Regions from separate parts of the Pseudomonas sp. CF161 genome, predicted to be linked through region 1. Evidence: riboswitches for the same ligand, from Rfam matches in the RefSeq annotation. Region 1 holds a riboswitch; each other region holds the start of a gene.
What was found. Region 1 has a riboswitch for cobalamin ahead of CF161_RS12265 (CbtB-domain containing protein). Riboswitches for the same ligand answer to the same signal wherever they lie in the genome.
Positions count from the first base shown of each region.

Region 2: it holds a riboswitch for cobalamin, as region 1 does, so the genes downstream of both, CF161_RS22385 (TonB-dependent siderophore receptor) here and CF161_RS12265 (CbtB-domain containing protein) in region 1, are expected to answer to the same signal.
Region 3: it holds a riboswitch for cobalamin, as region 1 does, so the genes downstream of both, cobO (cob(I)yrinic acid a,c-diamide adenosyltransferase) here and CF161_RS12265 (CbtB-domain containing protein) in region 1, are expected to answer to the same signal.
Region 4: it holds a riboswitch for cobalamin, as region 1 does, so the genes downstream of both, CF161_RS21080 (bifunctional 2-polyprenyl-6-hydroxyphenol methylase/3-demethylubiquinol 3-O-methyltransferase UbiG) here and CF161_RS12265 (CbtB-domain containing protein) in region 1, are expected to answer to the same signal.

Region 1 covers NZ_ATLP01000067.1:2,274-6,014, forward strand. The annotation lists gene cobW (cobalamin biosynthesis protein CobW) at 1-1,072, opposite strand, end outside; cobalamin riboswitch at 1,168-1,380, opposite strand; cobalamin riboswitch at 1,511-1,738, shown strand; gene CF161_RS12265 (CbtB-domain containing protein) at 1,835-2,023, shown strand; gene CF161_RS12270 (CbtA family protein) at 2,035-2,736, shown strand; gene CF161_RS12275 (cobalamin biosynthesis protein) at 2,733-3,146, shown strand; gene cobM (precorrin-4 C(11)-methyltransferase) at 3,229-3,741, shown strand, end outside.
Region 2 covers NZ_ATLP01000099.1:30,900-34,640, forward strand. The annotation lists gene CF161_RS22375 (DUF1543 domain-containing protein) at 1-439, opposite strand, end outside; gene CF161_RS22380 (hypothetical protein) at 708-1,781, shown strand; cobalamin riboswitch at 1,821-2,026, shown strand; gene CF161_RS22385 (TonB-dependent siderophore receptor) at 2,200-3,741, shown strand, end outside.
Region 3 covers NZ_ATLP01000038.1:76,624-80,364, forward strand. The annotation lists gene bluB (5,6-dimethylbenzimidazole synthase) at 1-79, opposite strand, end outside; gene CF161_RS05655 (cobyrinate a,c-diamide synthase) at 76-1,425, opposite strand; gene cobO (cob(I)yrinic acid a,c-diamide adenosyltransferase) at 1,436-2,047, opposite strand; cobalamin riboswitch at 2,127-2,361, opposite strand; gene CF161_RS05665 (hypothetical protein) at 2,530-3,111, shown strand; gene CF161_RS05670 (sorbosone dehydrogenase family protein) at 3,185-3,741, shown strand, end outside.
Region 4 covers NZ_ATLP01000094.1:2,636-6,376, forward strand. The annotation lists gene CF161_RS21075 (TonB-dependent receptor) at 1-1,620, opposite strand, end outside; gene CF161_RS21080 (bifunctional 2-polyprenyl-6-hydroxyphenol methylase/3-demethylubiquinol 3-O-methyltransferase UbiG) at 1,656-2,429, opposite strand; cobalamin riboswitch at 2,538-2,741, opposite strand; partial or broken gene CF161_RS33465 (NADP-dependent oxidoreductase) at 2,851-3,023, opposite strand; gene CF161_RS21085 (ABC transporter ATP-binding protein) at 3,141-3,741, opposite strand, start outside.

The sequences.
Region 1 (3,741 bases):
AAACGCTGAGGGCGGCGCGCAGTTGCGCTTCGAGTTGCTCGGCGTCCAGCTCCTGGCCGATCAGCACCAGGCGCGTGGTGCGGGCCTCGTCGGCGCCCCACTGGCGGTCGAAGTGCTTGTCGAAACGAGTGCCCACGCCCTGGATCAGCAAGCGCATCGGCTTGTTGGGGATGGCGGCAAAACCCTTGACCCGCAGGATCCCGTGCTTGACCACCAGTTGGGTCAGGGCATCGAGCAGCAGGCTTTCCTCGGCTTGCGGCAGTTCGATGGAGATCGAATCGAAGGCGTCGTGATCGTGGTCGTCATGATCGGCATCGTCGCCGTCATGGTGATGGTCGTGGTGGCTGTGACGGCTGTCGATGTGTTCTTCGGAGCCGGCACCCAGGCCCAGCAACACGTCCAGCGGCAGGCGACCGCTGCTGGCTTCGATGACCTTGACCGCTGGCGGCAGCTCTTCGGCCACTTCCAGGCGCACTTTTGCCAGGTCTTCGGCGCTGATCAGGTCGGCCTTGTTGAGAATCACCAGGTCGGCGCTGGCCAGTTGGTCGGCGAACAGCTCGTGCAGCGGCGATTCGTGGTCCAGGTTGGGGTCGAGCTTGCGCTGGGCATCGACCTGGTCCGGGAAGGCGGCGAAGGTGCCGGCGGCCACGGCCGGGCTGTCGACCACGGTGATCACCGCGTCGACGGTGCAGGCGCTGCGGATTTCCGGCCACTGGAAGGCCTGGACCAGGGGTTTTGGCAGGGCCAGGCCCGAGGTTTCGATCAGGATGTGGTCAAGGTCGCCGCGCCGGGCTACCAGTTCGCGCATCACCGGGAAGAATTCTTCCTGCACGGTGCAGCACAGGCAGCCGTTGGCCAGCTCGTAGACCCGGCCGCTGGCTTCTTCTTCAGTACAGCCGATGGAGCATTGCTTGAGGATTTCACCGTCGATGCCCAGCTCGCCAAATTCGTTGACGATCACCGCGATCCGGCGCCCCTGGGCGTTGTCGAGCATGTGCCGCAGCAAGGTGGTTTTGCCCGAGCCAAGGAAGCCGGTGACGATGGTGACGGGAAGTTTGGCCAGTGTTTTCATCGGATGCCCTTTGGCAAGGTGGCGGGCATACGGGACGAAAACCGCGGCAATGGCTGCGCGGAAGAGTTCGCCACCGGATCACCCCGCCCGGTTGTAGTGAGAATTCGTCACGAGGCAGGTCTCCTGGCTGAGGGTGTGCCGGTGGTAACCGACGATTGACGCGCCTTCCCGCCAACGCCTTGAGACGCGTGCAGTGGCTGTGCATCAACCATGACCCTTTACAGTTGCGGGGGCAGCCGCGGCTTGGACCGCGTTCCCTTCTTAGCTTCGGCCGACTGCGCCGAAGAACCTCGAGTGCGCAAGGCTACGCAGAGCGCGGGGGCCGGTCAATGCGCATTGTCGGCAAGCTCCGGCCGCCGGCGTGGGGAGAAACCAGCATCCGGTCCCGGCGCCATTGCGAAAGAGTGGCAATTGACGGCCCTCCCCCGCCCATGCTCTCCTACACACCTTGTTACGGGTGCCCTTCACAGGGTGAAACGGGAAACCGGTGCGTCACGTGCCTTACTCAAGGCCTTGACCAGTCCGGTGCTGCCCCCGCAACGGTAAGCGAGCGAAGAATCAGATCCACTGCGCCGGGCATCCGGCATGGGAAGGCGATTCTTGCAGGCCAGGCGCAAGCCCCGCCCCTCGCGAGCCCGGAGACCGGCCCGCAATAGACACATAACAAACCCGCGGTGGGCGGGCGCTGTTAATTCCCTGTGCGCCCGGCGCGCGGGGTTTTGCTGCGTTCGATCCACCCGCTGATAACCAGAGGGATGCGCCATGTCGATCATCAGCAGCACCAGTCAATCCGCCAGCAGCACCTCCACCCTGAGCCAACGCCTGGTCGCCGCCATCGGTGCCTCGATCCTCGGCGCGTGCCTGGTGTATTTCGCCGGGTTCTCCCATATCGAAGCGGTGCACAACGCCGCCCACGATACCCGTCACAGCTCCGCCTTCCCGTGCCATTGAGAGCTGCTGACATGATCAAGCGTATTGCGCAAACCGCAGGTTTTACCGGGCTGCTGGCCGCCCTGTTGCTGACCCTGCTGCAAAGCTTCTGGGTCGCCCCGCTGATTCTGCAGGCCGAAACCTACGAAAAGGCCCCGGCCACTGAAGTCCATGAACACGCCGAAGGCGCCATGGCCGGCCACACCCACGATGCCGAAGCCTGGGAGCCGGAAGATGGCTGGCAGCGCGTGCTGTCGACCACTGGCGGCAATCTGGTGGTGGCCGTCGGCTTCGCCCTGATGCTCGCCGGCCTGTACACCCTGCGCGCGCCGAATCGCACCTCCCAGGGGCTGCTGTGGGGGCTGGCCGGTTACGCCACCTTCTGCCTGGCGCCGACCCTGGGCCTGCCGCCCGAGCTGCCGGGCACCGCTGCCGCGGACCTGGCGCAACGGCAGATCTGGTGGGTCGGCACCGCGGCCTCGACCGCCGTCGGCATCGCGCTGATCGTGTTTGCCCAGCACTGGCTGCTGAAAGTGCTCGGTGTCGCCATCATTGCCGTGCCGCACATCATTGGCGCACCACAGCCGGAAGTGCACTCGATGCTGGCTCCGGAGGCTCTGGAAGCACAGTTCAAAATCGCCTCGCAACTGACCAATGCGGTGTTCTGGCTGGCCCTGGGCCTGATCAGCGCCTGGTTGTTCCGGCGTAAAAGCGCGGGTCACTACGCGGCATGAGTGAAGGGCACGCAGCGCCGGCCCTGGTGGTCGGCCTGGGTTGCCAGCGCGGCTGCCCGGTGGACACGCTGCGCGCCTTGCTCGACCAGGTCCTGGAAACCCATGGCTTCGGGCTGGATCAGGTCCGGGGCCTGGCCAGTATCGACCTGAAACGCGAAGAGCCCGGCCTGCTGCAACTGGCCGAGCAGTTGGCCCTGCCCCTGACCTGCTTCAGCAGCTCGCAGCTCACGCCCTACGCGCTGCAACTGAGCCACCGCTCGGAAATCGCCTACGAACGCACCGGCTGCTATGGCGTGGCCGAAAGCGCTGCCCTGGCCCTGGCCGAACGCCTGGCGCAGAGCCCGGCGAAACTGCTGATCCGCCGCCAAAAGTACGCCCAGGCGACCCTGGCCATGGCCTGCTGCGGCTAAAATCCCGATAATCCCCCGCGTTGATCATGAGCAATCTTCATCTGCAGGCTTGCCTTGACCCCTTTTTTCACAGGAAACAGCCATGACCGTCTTTTTTATCGGCGCCGGCCCCGGCGACCCGGAGCTGATCACCGTCAAGGGCCAGCGGCTGATCCATCGCTGCCCGGTGATTATCTACGCCGGCTCCCTGGTGCCCGAGGCGGTGCTGGCGGGGCATAGCGCCGAACTGCTGGTCAACAGCGCCGAGTTGCACCTGGAACAGATCATCGAACTGATCAAGGACGCCCATGCCAAGGGCCAGGACGTGGCCCGGGTGCATTCCGGCGACCCCAGCCTGTATGGCGCCATCGGCGAGCAGATCCGCCACCTGCGCCAATTGCAGATTCCCTTTGAAATCATCCCCGGGGTCACCGCCACCGCCGCCTGCGCCGCGTTGCTCGGGGCGGAACTGACCCTGCCGGACGTGTCGCAAAGCGTGATCCTGACCCGCTACGCCGACAAGACGGCGATGCCCCCTGGCGAGGAGTTCTCCAGCCTGGCCCAGCATGGCGCGACCATGGCGATTCACCTGGGGGTCAACCACCTGCAGAAAATC
Region 2 (3,741 bases), on a different contig from region 1:
CCAGGTGGATATAGCGCCCGTCCACGGCATCGATCGGCAGGCAGTCGTCGACGTCCATCAGCGCATCGGTATGGGCCTTGCTCCAGTGGCTGAGCATCTGCCGCTTGCCCTTGGCCTTGGCTTCAGCCTTGTCGTGGGCCACCACCAGCAGGTAGTGGTGGGCCTCGCCGAAGGCCTGGGCCTCATAACCGCCGAGGTTGATGAAATACAGGCGCGGGGCCCCGGGCAGAGGCGCCAGCGGGCTCAACTGCACCTTCCACCCTTCCACGCCATCGACCTGCATCCACGAATCGATATGCAGCCCCGCCGGGCTGCCAAACCAGCCTTCGCGCAGTTGCGGGTAGGCCGCTTCCAGGCTGTCGGCGATGGCGAACACCACGTCGTGGACCTCAATCTTGGCCCTGGGGTGTTTGCCCCCCAGCATCACTACAAAAAGCATTCTGTTCCTTGGTTACCTGCCGCCGGCGGCAGCGATTTCGGGGCGACGGCCCCGGTCGGGGCTCATCAGGCAAGCGCTATATTCTTCACCATGTTGCGTCTGATTGCTCAGGTTTTACCGCGCCCGGGCCAGCCCCGCGCGGGGTGCAGCGCATTGCCGCTCAAGGCCAATCGCCAGCAGCCGATAGCCACACAGGCCATGCCATTTGCTGGCAAGGATTGCGGCGTGGGGCCCAACGGCCCCGCCATTGGACAACCAGGAGATGGTCTTGAAGCACACATTCAACGCGCTCGCGCTGGCGGCGGCACTGGTCTCGCCGACGCTGCTGGCGGCCCCGGACTTTACCGTGCATGACGTTGCACTCGGCATGCCCTATGACGAAGTCAATCTGCTGCTTCAGGAAACCTGCCCCCGGGGCTGCATGACCTACACCGGCTCCGGCCCGGCGGGCATCCATTCGCTGACGGTGTTCCTGCGCTACCAGACGATCTACTTCAGCAACACCCGGCGCACCGAGGTCAACCGCGACAAGCCCTATGAATCGGCGACCTACACCTTCGGCCCCGATCACAAGGTCATCGCCCTGGAAGCCGAGGTAAAAGGTTCGCTCACCGCCGGCAAGAAGCTCGCCGACCAGGCCCTGGCCCGTTACTCAGGCCCGCTGCAGGCGTTCACCCAGACCACCCAGGTCGCGGTACATGCCCAGGCATCGCTGGACCACCTGTCCTACCTGTATGCGCCGAACATGACCGGCAAGCAGTTCGAGCTGAGCGTGATCGAGCCTGCGCCTTCGCGCATGGCGGTGACCCGGGTCAATTACTGGGACTTCGACGCCGTGCGCGCCCTGGAAGCGGCCAAACCTGCCGATTTCGTGACTGTGCGCGGCCCCGCCGGCATGGGCCTGGTGCCCCGCGAAACCAACGCCGTGGAAGCAGCCAAGGCCCGTCGCTACCCGGCACTGGAGATCAGCACCCAGACCCAGGCCGTCAACGGCAACGACAAGGTGCAGGTGATTGCCGAGCAGCATGACGGCAATAAAAACCCGCCCAGCCAATTGCTGGTCAACGGTGCCCTGATCCGGAAGTCGGCCCTGCTCAGCGACGGCATGTCGTTCGAAGCCGTACAGCACCTGGGCGATGGGCTGTTTCTGGTGAGTGCCGCGTGGTCCGGCAATGGCTGCAGTGCCCAGGAGCAAATGCTGCTCAAGGTGGTCAACGGCAAGGGGCATCTGTCTGAACCCTTTGGCCGCTGCGAACCGCAGATCACCCAGCATGCTGGCACTACCTACTTCAACTTCGCCGAAACCGAATACGAGCCGCCGCAGACCCTGGCCACCCCCTGAAGCGGCTTTGCGCATTGACGAAGAAATTCATCAATGGTCATATGCGCGCCAGTTACAGGTGTCCCATGCCGCCGTGCATGGGATTAAACGGGAAGCCGGTGCGTCACTTCGGTGATCAGTCCGGCGCTGCCCCCGCAACGGTAAGCGAGCGAAGCATTCGACAGACCACTGTGCTCCGGCATGGGAAGGTGAATGCTTCATGACCCTCGCGAGCCCGGAGACCGGCCTGCAACTTCGTTTGGCAACCCCGCGGTGGGCGGGCGCAGTCCGGTTTGCGTGGGCGCGTGCGCCTGCGATTCCCTATGCGTTGTTCCCTCCGGGTTTCATTCTTTCCTGACTCAGTTGGAATAGCATGTCCCGCAATCCCCTGCTCCAAAGCCTCGCAAGCCGATCCCTGCCGATCACTTTTCTACCCTGCATGGCCTTTTCATCCCTGACCTTTGCCGAAACCGACCCGCGTGCGCTGGCCTTGCCGGCGACCCTGGTCAGCGAAGTCGCCAAGGGCGATGACACCTCCCTCAGCACACCGCTGCCCGCCGGTTCACGGCTGAACCTGAGCGCCCTGGAAAACCCCGCCAGCACCAGCAGCCTCGGCCAGGACGCCATCGATAACCGCAACAACCTCACGGTGCAGGACGCCGTGACCCGCTCCCCGGGCATCACCAGCATCGCCGCCCCGGGCAACGGCAACACTGCGCTGGCGGCGCGGGGCTTTACCGGGCACAGCTCGGTCATGACCCTGTTCGACGGCGCGCGCCTGTACACCGGTGCCGGCAGCCTGACGTTTCCGGTCGACCCGTGGATGGTTGAACGCATCGACGTGATCCGTGGCCCGGCCTCGGTGCTCTATGGCGAAGGCGCCACCGGAGCGGTGGTCAATGTGATCTCGAAGCAGCCCTTCGAAGGTGAAGTGCGCAACCGCCTGCGCTTGGGTTATGGCTCCAACGATCGCCAGCAACTGGGCCTGGACAGCGGCGGTTCCCTCAGCGACACCCTGAGCTATCGCCTGACCCTGAACCAGCAGCAAAGCAACGGTTGGGTCGACCACGGCGACTCGCGCAGCCTGGCCCTCAGCGCAGCCCTGCGCTGGCAGGCCAGCGATGACCTGAGCTTCACCTTCGCCCATGAGCGTGGCGACAGCGAGCCGAGCAGCTACTTCGGCACGCCCCTGCTCGACGGGCACTACCGCGACAGCCTGCGCGACAAGAACTACAACCTGCGCAACGCCGTGCAGCGCAACAACGATGAATGGACCCGGCTCAACACCAACTGGAACCTGAGCGACAGCGTCAGCGCCAGCAACCAGCTGTATTACATCAAGAGCCGCCGCCATTGGCGCAACGCCGAAACCTACAGCTGGCAACCCGCAAACGGGCAACTGCTGCGCCAGGACTATCTGGAGATCAAGCACGACCAGGAGCAGATGGGCGACCGCCAGAGCTTCACCTTCAACCATTCACTGTTCGGCCTGGACAGCCGCACGGTGGTCGGCACCGAGGTCAATAAAGTCCGTTTCGGGGTCGACAGCAACTCGCCTTACCAAGACGTCGCGGGCGGCACCATCGACCCCTGGCAGCCGACCCCGGGGTATTTCCAGAGTCAATCCAGGTTTTCCCCGCAAACCGACAGCACCACCCGCACCTTTGCCCTGTTTGCCGAGAACCGCTTGCAGCTGTCCGAGCGCTGGTCCCTGGTGACCGGCGTGCGCCGCGACCAGAACCACATCGAGCGCGACGACCAGCGTGCCGGCAGCCGCAGCGACCGCAGCCTCACGGGTGGCAACTGGCGCGCCGGGCTGGTGTTCGCGGTCACCGACCAACTGTCGCTGTACGGCCAGTATTCGACCAGCGAAGACGGGGTCGACGATCTGATCAGCCTCAATGCCGACGATCAGCAGATGGACCTGACCGAGGCCCGGCAGACCGAGTTCGGCCTCAAGCAACAGTTCTGGGACGGGCGC
Region 3 (3,741 bases), on a different contig from region 1:
AGTGGCGCATATCACGCCGCTCGGCAATGGCCCGATAGACCGCGGCCCGTTCGACAGCCGAAAAAGCATTGTCGGTCATGAAAGTTCAGCTACCGCTGGCGCCGGCTTGCCGACAGTCGCCAGCAACGGCTGCGGGGCGAACAGCGCCGCCACCGCCGCCGGGTTGGACGGGAAATAGAAGTGCACATACGAGGCGGTCATCCGCCCATCGCGATACACCGCCTCGGCGCCACGCCCGCCATTGGGGCTCACGCCACGGGCAATCGGCGTCAGTTCGGTATTGGTCAGCGAATGGTGGTAGGTGTGGCCGCGCAAGGTGCCTTCCGGCAACTGCACGTCCTGCAGGGCCAGGGCCGCCAGGCGCTTTTGCATCACCGCGTCACCGGGCAGCAGCCCCAGCAGACGGGCACTGTGGCCCTCGACATCAGTCAGGGAATCGAGCAGGTAGAGCATGCCGCCACATTCGGCGAGCAAGGGTTTGCCGGCGCCGTGGTGGGCGCGGATCGCCGCGAGCATCGCGCTGTTTTCGGCCAGGGCCTGGTGATGCAGTTCCGGGTAGCCACCGGGCAGGTACAGGCTGTCGGCAGGCGGCAGCTCGCGGTCGTGGATCGGCGAAAAGAATGACAACTCGGCGCCCATCGCCCGCAGCAGGTCCAGGCTCGCGCCATAGGTGAAGGCAAAGGCCTCGTCCCGGGCCACGGCGATGCGCACTCCAGCCAGCAACGGCTCGGCGTTCACTCGCTCGGGGGCGGCGAAGGTGACCGCTGGCGGCAGCGCCACTTCGCAGCTGCCGGCCAGGGCCTGCGCCGCCGCGTCCAGGCGCAGGTCGAGGTCGTTGAGTTCTCGGGCCTGCACCAGCCCCAGGTGACGACTCGGCAGTTCGATACCGGTCTCCCGGGACAAAGCGCCATACCAGCGCAAGCCTTCGGTCAGGCTGCCTTCGAGCAACTGGGCATGGCGCAGGGTGCCGACCCGATTGGCCAGCACGCCGGCGAATGGCAAGTCCGGCTGGTAGCGCGCCAGCCCCAGAGCCAGGGCGCCGAAGGTCTGGGCCATGGCCGTGCCGTCGATCACCGCCAGCACCGGCACGCCAAAATGCCGCGCCAGGTCGGCGCTGGACGGCGTGCCGTCGAACAGGCCCATGACCCCTTCGATCAGAATCAGGTCCGCCTCGGCGGCGGCCTCCCACAACAGGCGACGGCTCTCTTGCTCGCCGACCATCCACATATCCAGTTGGTACACCGGCGCGCCGCTGGCACGCTCGAGGATCATCGGGTCGAGAAAGTCCGGGCCGCACTTGAACACCCGGACCTTGCGCCCCTGGTTGCGGTGCAGGCGCGCCAGGGCGGCGGTCACGGTGGTTTTGCCCTGGCCGGACGCCGGGGCGGCGATCAATACCGCCGGGCAATGACGAGCATCACTCATGCTCGGGCACTCACAGTTCCACCCCTTTCTGCGCCTTGATCCCGGCCTGGAACGCATGTTTGACCACGCCCATTTCGGTGACGGTGTCCGCCAGTTCGATCATTTCCGGCTTGGCGCCGCGACCGGTGACCACCACGTGCTGCATCGGTGGACGGGCCTGCAGGTCGCTGAGCACCTGGTCCAGGTCGAGGTAACCGTGCTTGAGGGCGATGTTCAGCTCATCGAGCACCACCAGGCCGATGGCCGGGTCGCGCAGTAACTGACGGGACACTTCCCAGGCAGCCTCGGCAGCGGCGATATCGCGCTGGCGGTCCTGGGTCTCCCAGGTGAAGCCCTCGCCCATCACATGAAAACGCACCTGTTCCGGGAAGCGCCGGAAAAACAACTCTTCCCCGGTGCTGTTGCGGCCCTTGATGAATTGCACCACGCCGCATTGCATGCCGTGGCCCATGGAGCGGGCGAGCATGCCAAAGGCCGAGCTGCTCTTGCCTTTGCCATTGCCGGTCAGCACCAGCAGCAGCCCGCACTCGTTCGGCGAGTTGGCGATGCGTTCATCGATCACGGCTTTTTTGCGCAACATGCGCGCCAGATGGCGCTCGTCACGATCGGGGGATTGGGTCATGGGGCAGCTCTCCGTTGGGGCTGGATAACGGGGGGCAGGAATAGAAATAGAAGGCGCAAGCCTGGCATCGCCCACCGTGATGCCGTTGGATGGATCAGGCCGGTCTCCGGGCTTGTGAGCAGCACTAATGCCGAACCGCGCGCCTTCCCATGTCAGTTCGACACAGTGGCACCAAGCGCGGTCTTGACTCACTTACCGTTGCGGGGGCAGCGCCGGAATCGTCGCCCGTTCCTGTTCGGAACACGCACTCACCGGCTTCCCTGTTTCACCCTGTCGACCCATGGCCACAGAGCACCTGAAACAAGTCGCGAAGGTTAGAGGGTTGGGGGTGGAGCGTCAATTAAAGCCGGCCGTCGGCGAGCGCGAAGCACTGCACCAGATCAATAAAATGACGCCAATCTTGTGCCACACTGCAAGCAGTGATATCAAATAGCCACAATCTGGCTACCCAAATCTATCTGACAAAAACAAGGGTGAGTTCAATGCAAGGCATGATCATCAGCAATCCGAAACTGGAGTTTCTGCGCCCGATGCTGGAGCGCTGGTTTGATTGCATTGACCGCTACAACGAGGTGCGCGGCGACAACGAATGCCCGTACTGGTTTGATGAACAGGCCAACCTCGGCCTGCTGTCGGCCGCCGCCTGGATGGCAGAAATGGTCACCTTGCAGCACAGCCCGAGCAAAAAGCAGCTCGAAGAAGGCAATCGCAATGGCCGCGCCGACCTGTACCTGGCCACCCGCGAGGAACGCGCTTTCCTCAAGGTCAGCCAGCGCTGGCCACGGGTCAACAACCTGCAACTGACCCAGGCCCTGCTGGATGTCAGCAGTGATGCCAGAACCATCGCCTACCCCAATGAGCTGCGGCTGGGCTGCCTGTTTATCGCCCCACTCAAGGCCCAGCACAGCGCCACACCGGAAGAACTCCAGGACATGCTCGACGACCTGCAAAAGGAACACACCTGCGCCGTTGCCTGGTACTTCCCCTACGCCTACCGCAAGCTGCACAACGACAGCGGCAACTACCACCCCGGGGTCGCCGTGCTGTTCAAAGAGGCCCGCTGATCAGGTTGAACCATCGACTGGCTATGCTCCTCTATGAATACAACGACTCCAGTGCATTCATAGGGACATCGGCATGCTCATCAAGCCCCAAATCGCTCTTCTGATCGCCGTCGCCGCGGGCCTTGCCGGCTGCGGCGAAACCTCCACCCTGCAAGTGTCGGACGGCACCGGCCCGTCACCGCAATTGCCGGAGCCGAATAAAACCCTGATCCCCACGGTGAATATCGCGCCAGCCATCGGCTGGCCCGAGGGCGCCACGCCCATCGCCGCGCCAGGCACCCGGGTCGCGGCATTCGCCGAAAAACTCGATCACCCACGCTGGCTCTATGTGCTGCCCAATGGCGACGTGCTGGTGGCCGAGACCAACGCCCCGCCCAAGCCCGATGACAGCAAAGGCATCCGTGGCTGGGTCATGGAGAAGGTCATGGGTCGGGCCGGCGCCGGCGTGCCGAGCGCCAACCGCATCACCTTGCTGCGCGACCAGGACCACGACGGAGTGGCGGAAACCCGCACCGTATTCCTCGAGAACCTGAACTCACCGTTCGGCATGGCCCTGGTCGGCAACGACCTGTACGTGGCCGATACCGATCAGTTGCTGCGCTTCCCCTATAAAGACGGTGAAACCTCCAT
Region 4 (3,741 bases), on a different contig from region 1:
GTATTGCCATTGCGCTTCAAGGCCACGGATCACCGCGTCGCCGTCGCCGTTCACGTACTGGCTGACGTTGCCGCCCAGGGGCCGGCTGGTGATGCGGTCCTGGATCCGGTTCTGGAACAGCGCCAGGTCGAAGAACTGGTAGCGGCTGGTCAGGGTAATGCCGGTTTCGTATTGCAGGCTGGTCTCGGGCTTGAGGTCGGCATTGCCCAGGGTCTGGCTGCCGCTGGTGGTGGTGAAGTCGGCCGCCAGCTCGCCTGCCAGTGGTGCGCGGAATCCGGTGGAAACCCCGGCCCGCAGCTTGACCCCGGGCATGGCCTCGAAGGCGGCGCCGAGGCTGTAGGTGACTTCATCGAAACTGCGGGTCTGCTCTTCGAGGGTCGGCATGTAGTCGGTCTTGACCGTGCTCGAGCGGCCATAGCTGTAGCGCGAACCGGCGCGCAGGGTCAGGCGGTCGTCCATCAGGCGCTGGATCAGCTCGGCGTAGAGTGCGGCGCTGAGGTCATCGGAGTTGATGTCGTAGGGCGCCACCTGGCTGCTGGTGGAGCCGTTCATGGCCACGCGGAAACGATCATTGCGCAGTGTGCTTTTTTCCAGGTCCAGGCCCAGCAGCAGGTCGGTGCCGGGGCCCAGCAGCAACTGCGGCGTCAGCTTCAGGCCATAGGCGTCCAGGCGGCGCTCGATATGGTCCTTGCTGAACCCGGGGCTGCCGTTGCCCTGGCGCTCGGAACCCCAGTGCAGGTCGTCGACATCGCGCAGGGCGTAGACCTGGGCCGCCCAGTTCAGCCAGTCGCTCGGCTTGGCGGTCCAGTTGGCTTCCAGGGACTGGTTATAGCGGTTGTCGTAGTTGTTGTAGTCCCATTGCGAACCGCGAAAGCCCGCGTCGTAGATGCCGTCCGAGCGCAGGGTCAGGTCCAGGCGCTGGTCATCGGACAGGTCATAGCCCAGGGCCAATAACCCGCCCCGGCGTTTCCACGCGGTGTTTTCCTGGGTGCCGTCGCGGCTCTGATAGTCACCGCGCCGACCGCTGTCCAGGCCCAGGTAGTAATCCAGCGGCCCGGACGCGCCGCTCTGGAACAGGCTGCCCTGGGCCAGGCCCCAGGAGCCGCCCTGCAGGGTCGCGCCGCCGCCTTCGGTGTTGCGGCCATTGCGGGTGATGATGTTGATCACGCCCCCGATGGCCTGGCTGCCATAGATCACCGAGGCCGGGCCACGGATCACTTCAATGCGCGCGACCTGGGCCGGCGACAGCTTGGAAATATTCGCCGTGCCGGCCCGGCGCCCGTTGACCAGCACCGTCACCTGGCTGCGAAAGTCCCGGCCCTGGCCATCGGTATTGCCGCCGCGGATGTTGATCGAGGTCTGGCCCGGGGTCCATTCGCTGAAAAAGCCCACCGCGTTTTCCGCCAGCAGGTCGGTCAGGTTGCGCGCCGAGGAGCGTTCGATCTGTTCGCTGTCGATCACCTGCACGGTGCTGGTGACGTCCTTGAGCGACTCGCCGGCCCGGGGGGCGCTGACCAGGGTCGTGTCCATCTGCAGCACCGACGGGTTGTCGGCGGCCTGGGTGGCGAGGCTGGTGCCCAGCAACAGGGGCAGGGCGAAGGTGTGGCGCAGGCTTGGCATGGGGCAGGTCCGCAGGCAGGTTCTTATGGGAGAGTTCACGCGTGCCAGAGCAAGCTGGCGGCGCGTTTCGGGGCGCTGGCCAGCCAGCCCCCCGGGGCCGGTTGCAGGTGATCCTGCAAATGCCGTTCAAGCAGCCCCAGCGCCGCGCCATCGAGGGCGCCGAGCTTCTCCCTGAAATGCATCAGGGCTGCTTCGGGGGTGGCGAACAGCGTGCTGAACGCCCAGTCGGTGAAGTGAATCTCGTCGGGCTGGGCGCTGGCCGGCAGCTCGGCCAGGGTCAGCTGATAACCCGGGGTCATGTCGCTGCGGTGCAATTGCGGCGGCAGGAACCCCGACAGGCAATAGGTGCGCGGGCCTTCCTGGGCCGGCAGGTTCCACACCAGGGTGCCGCGGGCCAGGGGCCGCACCCGCTCGAGAAAGGCCTGGGCCTGGCCGTCGCTGACCGGGAGGTTGGCGCAGAGCACGGTCTGTGCCGGCGCCAGGCCCAGGTCAGCGATGTCTTGCCAGAGACCCGGGTGCAGGCTCAGGGTCACGGCCGGTGCACGGGCCGCGAGGCGCTCGATGCAGTGGCCCATGTAGGCGTTGGGTTCGACCACGGTCCACTGGCCACCGGGGGCCAGCAGATGCCGCCCGAGAATCCCCGAACCGGCACCGATATCCAGCAGTTGCCGCTGCGGGCCGAGCAGTTGCAGCAGGCAGCCGCCGACACGTTCGACATAGTTGGAGGCGGCCAGATGCTCGGCATAAAACGCCGCTTCGTGGTCGGGCCAGACAAAGGGAGCAGGGCGGGGCGGGGTGCAAAGCGTCATCGGGAAGCGCCGGGTTGAGCCTGGTCGGGCCACCCGCGGGAGCTGAAGCAGAAAGTGACGGGCAGGGAACAGCCTACGCACGCCAAGGCCTGCACCCGCCCACCGCGGATTGCCATGTAGGGATCAGGCCGGTCTCCGGGCTCGCGAGGGGCATGAAACATTCGCCTTCCCATGCCGAGGCACAGTGGCTGTGTGAATGTTTCGCTCGCATACCGTTGCGGGGGCAGCGCCGGACTCGCCCCAAAGGGCCTACCGGCTTCCCGTTTCACCCGCAGCACGACGGCTGCGGACACCTGAAACTGGCGCGCATCTGACCATTGGCGGGCGGCAGCGTCAAGCAACCTAAGCCGCAAGCTTGAAGCTTGCGGCTTAGGTGCTTGATGACCTCCTTGTCGTTGGCGCATCCCTGTGCGACAGACTTCAGGGCTTTCTCGGGCATGGCAATCCGCACGGCGACGGTGCCGATAGGGGCCTGGGGAGGGCGCCCGTAGACCTCGTCCTTCGACTTGAAGCGTCGACCTCGGCGCCCAGCCGCAGCACCACGCCGGCCAGGTCGTTGCCCAAAATCAGGGGCAGGCGGTACGGCTGGATCAATCCCGAGCGTGTCCGGATGATTTGCCGCTGGCCGATGAAATCCTGGCAGTGTGCCGGACCCATATCCTTGAATAGCTGCCGCCTGCATCGGCTGACTAGGCGGCGGGTGCCGCGCCGTTAGTGATCGTCCTCGGGCCCGTCGTGCAGCAGGTGGAAGATGTTGCGCTTCATGCGGATAAAGTCCGGGTCCATGACCATGTCCAGGTTGCGCGGGCGGCCGATGGGCACGTCGAGCACTTCCTTGATCCGCCCGGGGCGGGCGCCCATGACGAAGATCCGGTCGCCGAGCAGGATCGCCTCGTCGATATCGTGGGTCACGAACAGCACGGTTTTCTTGCTGTGCTCCCAGACCTTGAGCAGCAGTTGCTGCATCTGCAACCGGGTCTGGCTGTCGAGGGCGCCGAAGGGTTCGTCCATCAGCAGGATCTGCGGGTCGTTGGCCAGGGCCCGGGCGATGGCCACGCGTTGCATCATCCCCCCCGAGAGTTGCTTGGAATAGTTATCGGCAAAGCGCAGCAGGCCGACTTCATTCAGGTAGTGCTCGACGATCTCCTTGCGCTCCGCCGCCGGCACGCCACGGCGCTTGAGGCCGAACTCGATGTTCTTGCGCACCGTCAGCCATGGAAACAGGGTGTAGCCCTGGAACACCATGCCGCGATCGGCACCGGGCCCATCCACCTGCTGGCCACCGACGTAGATTTCGCCCGAAGTCGGCTCG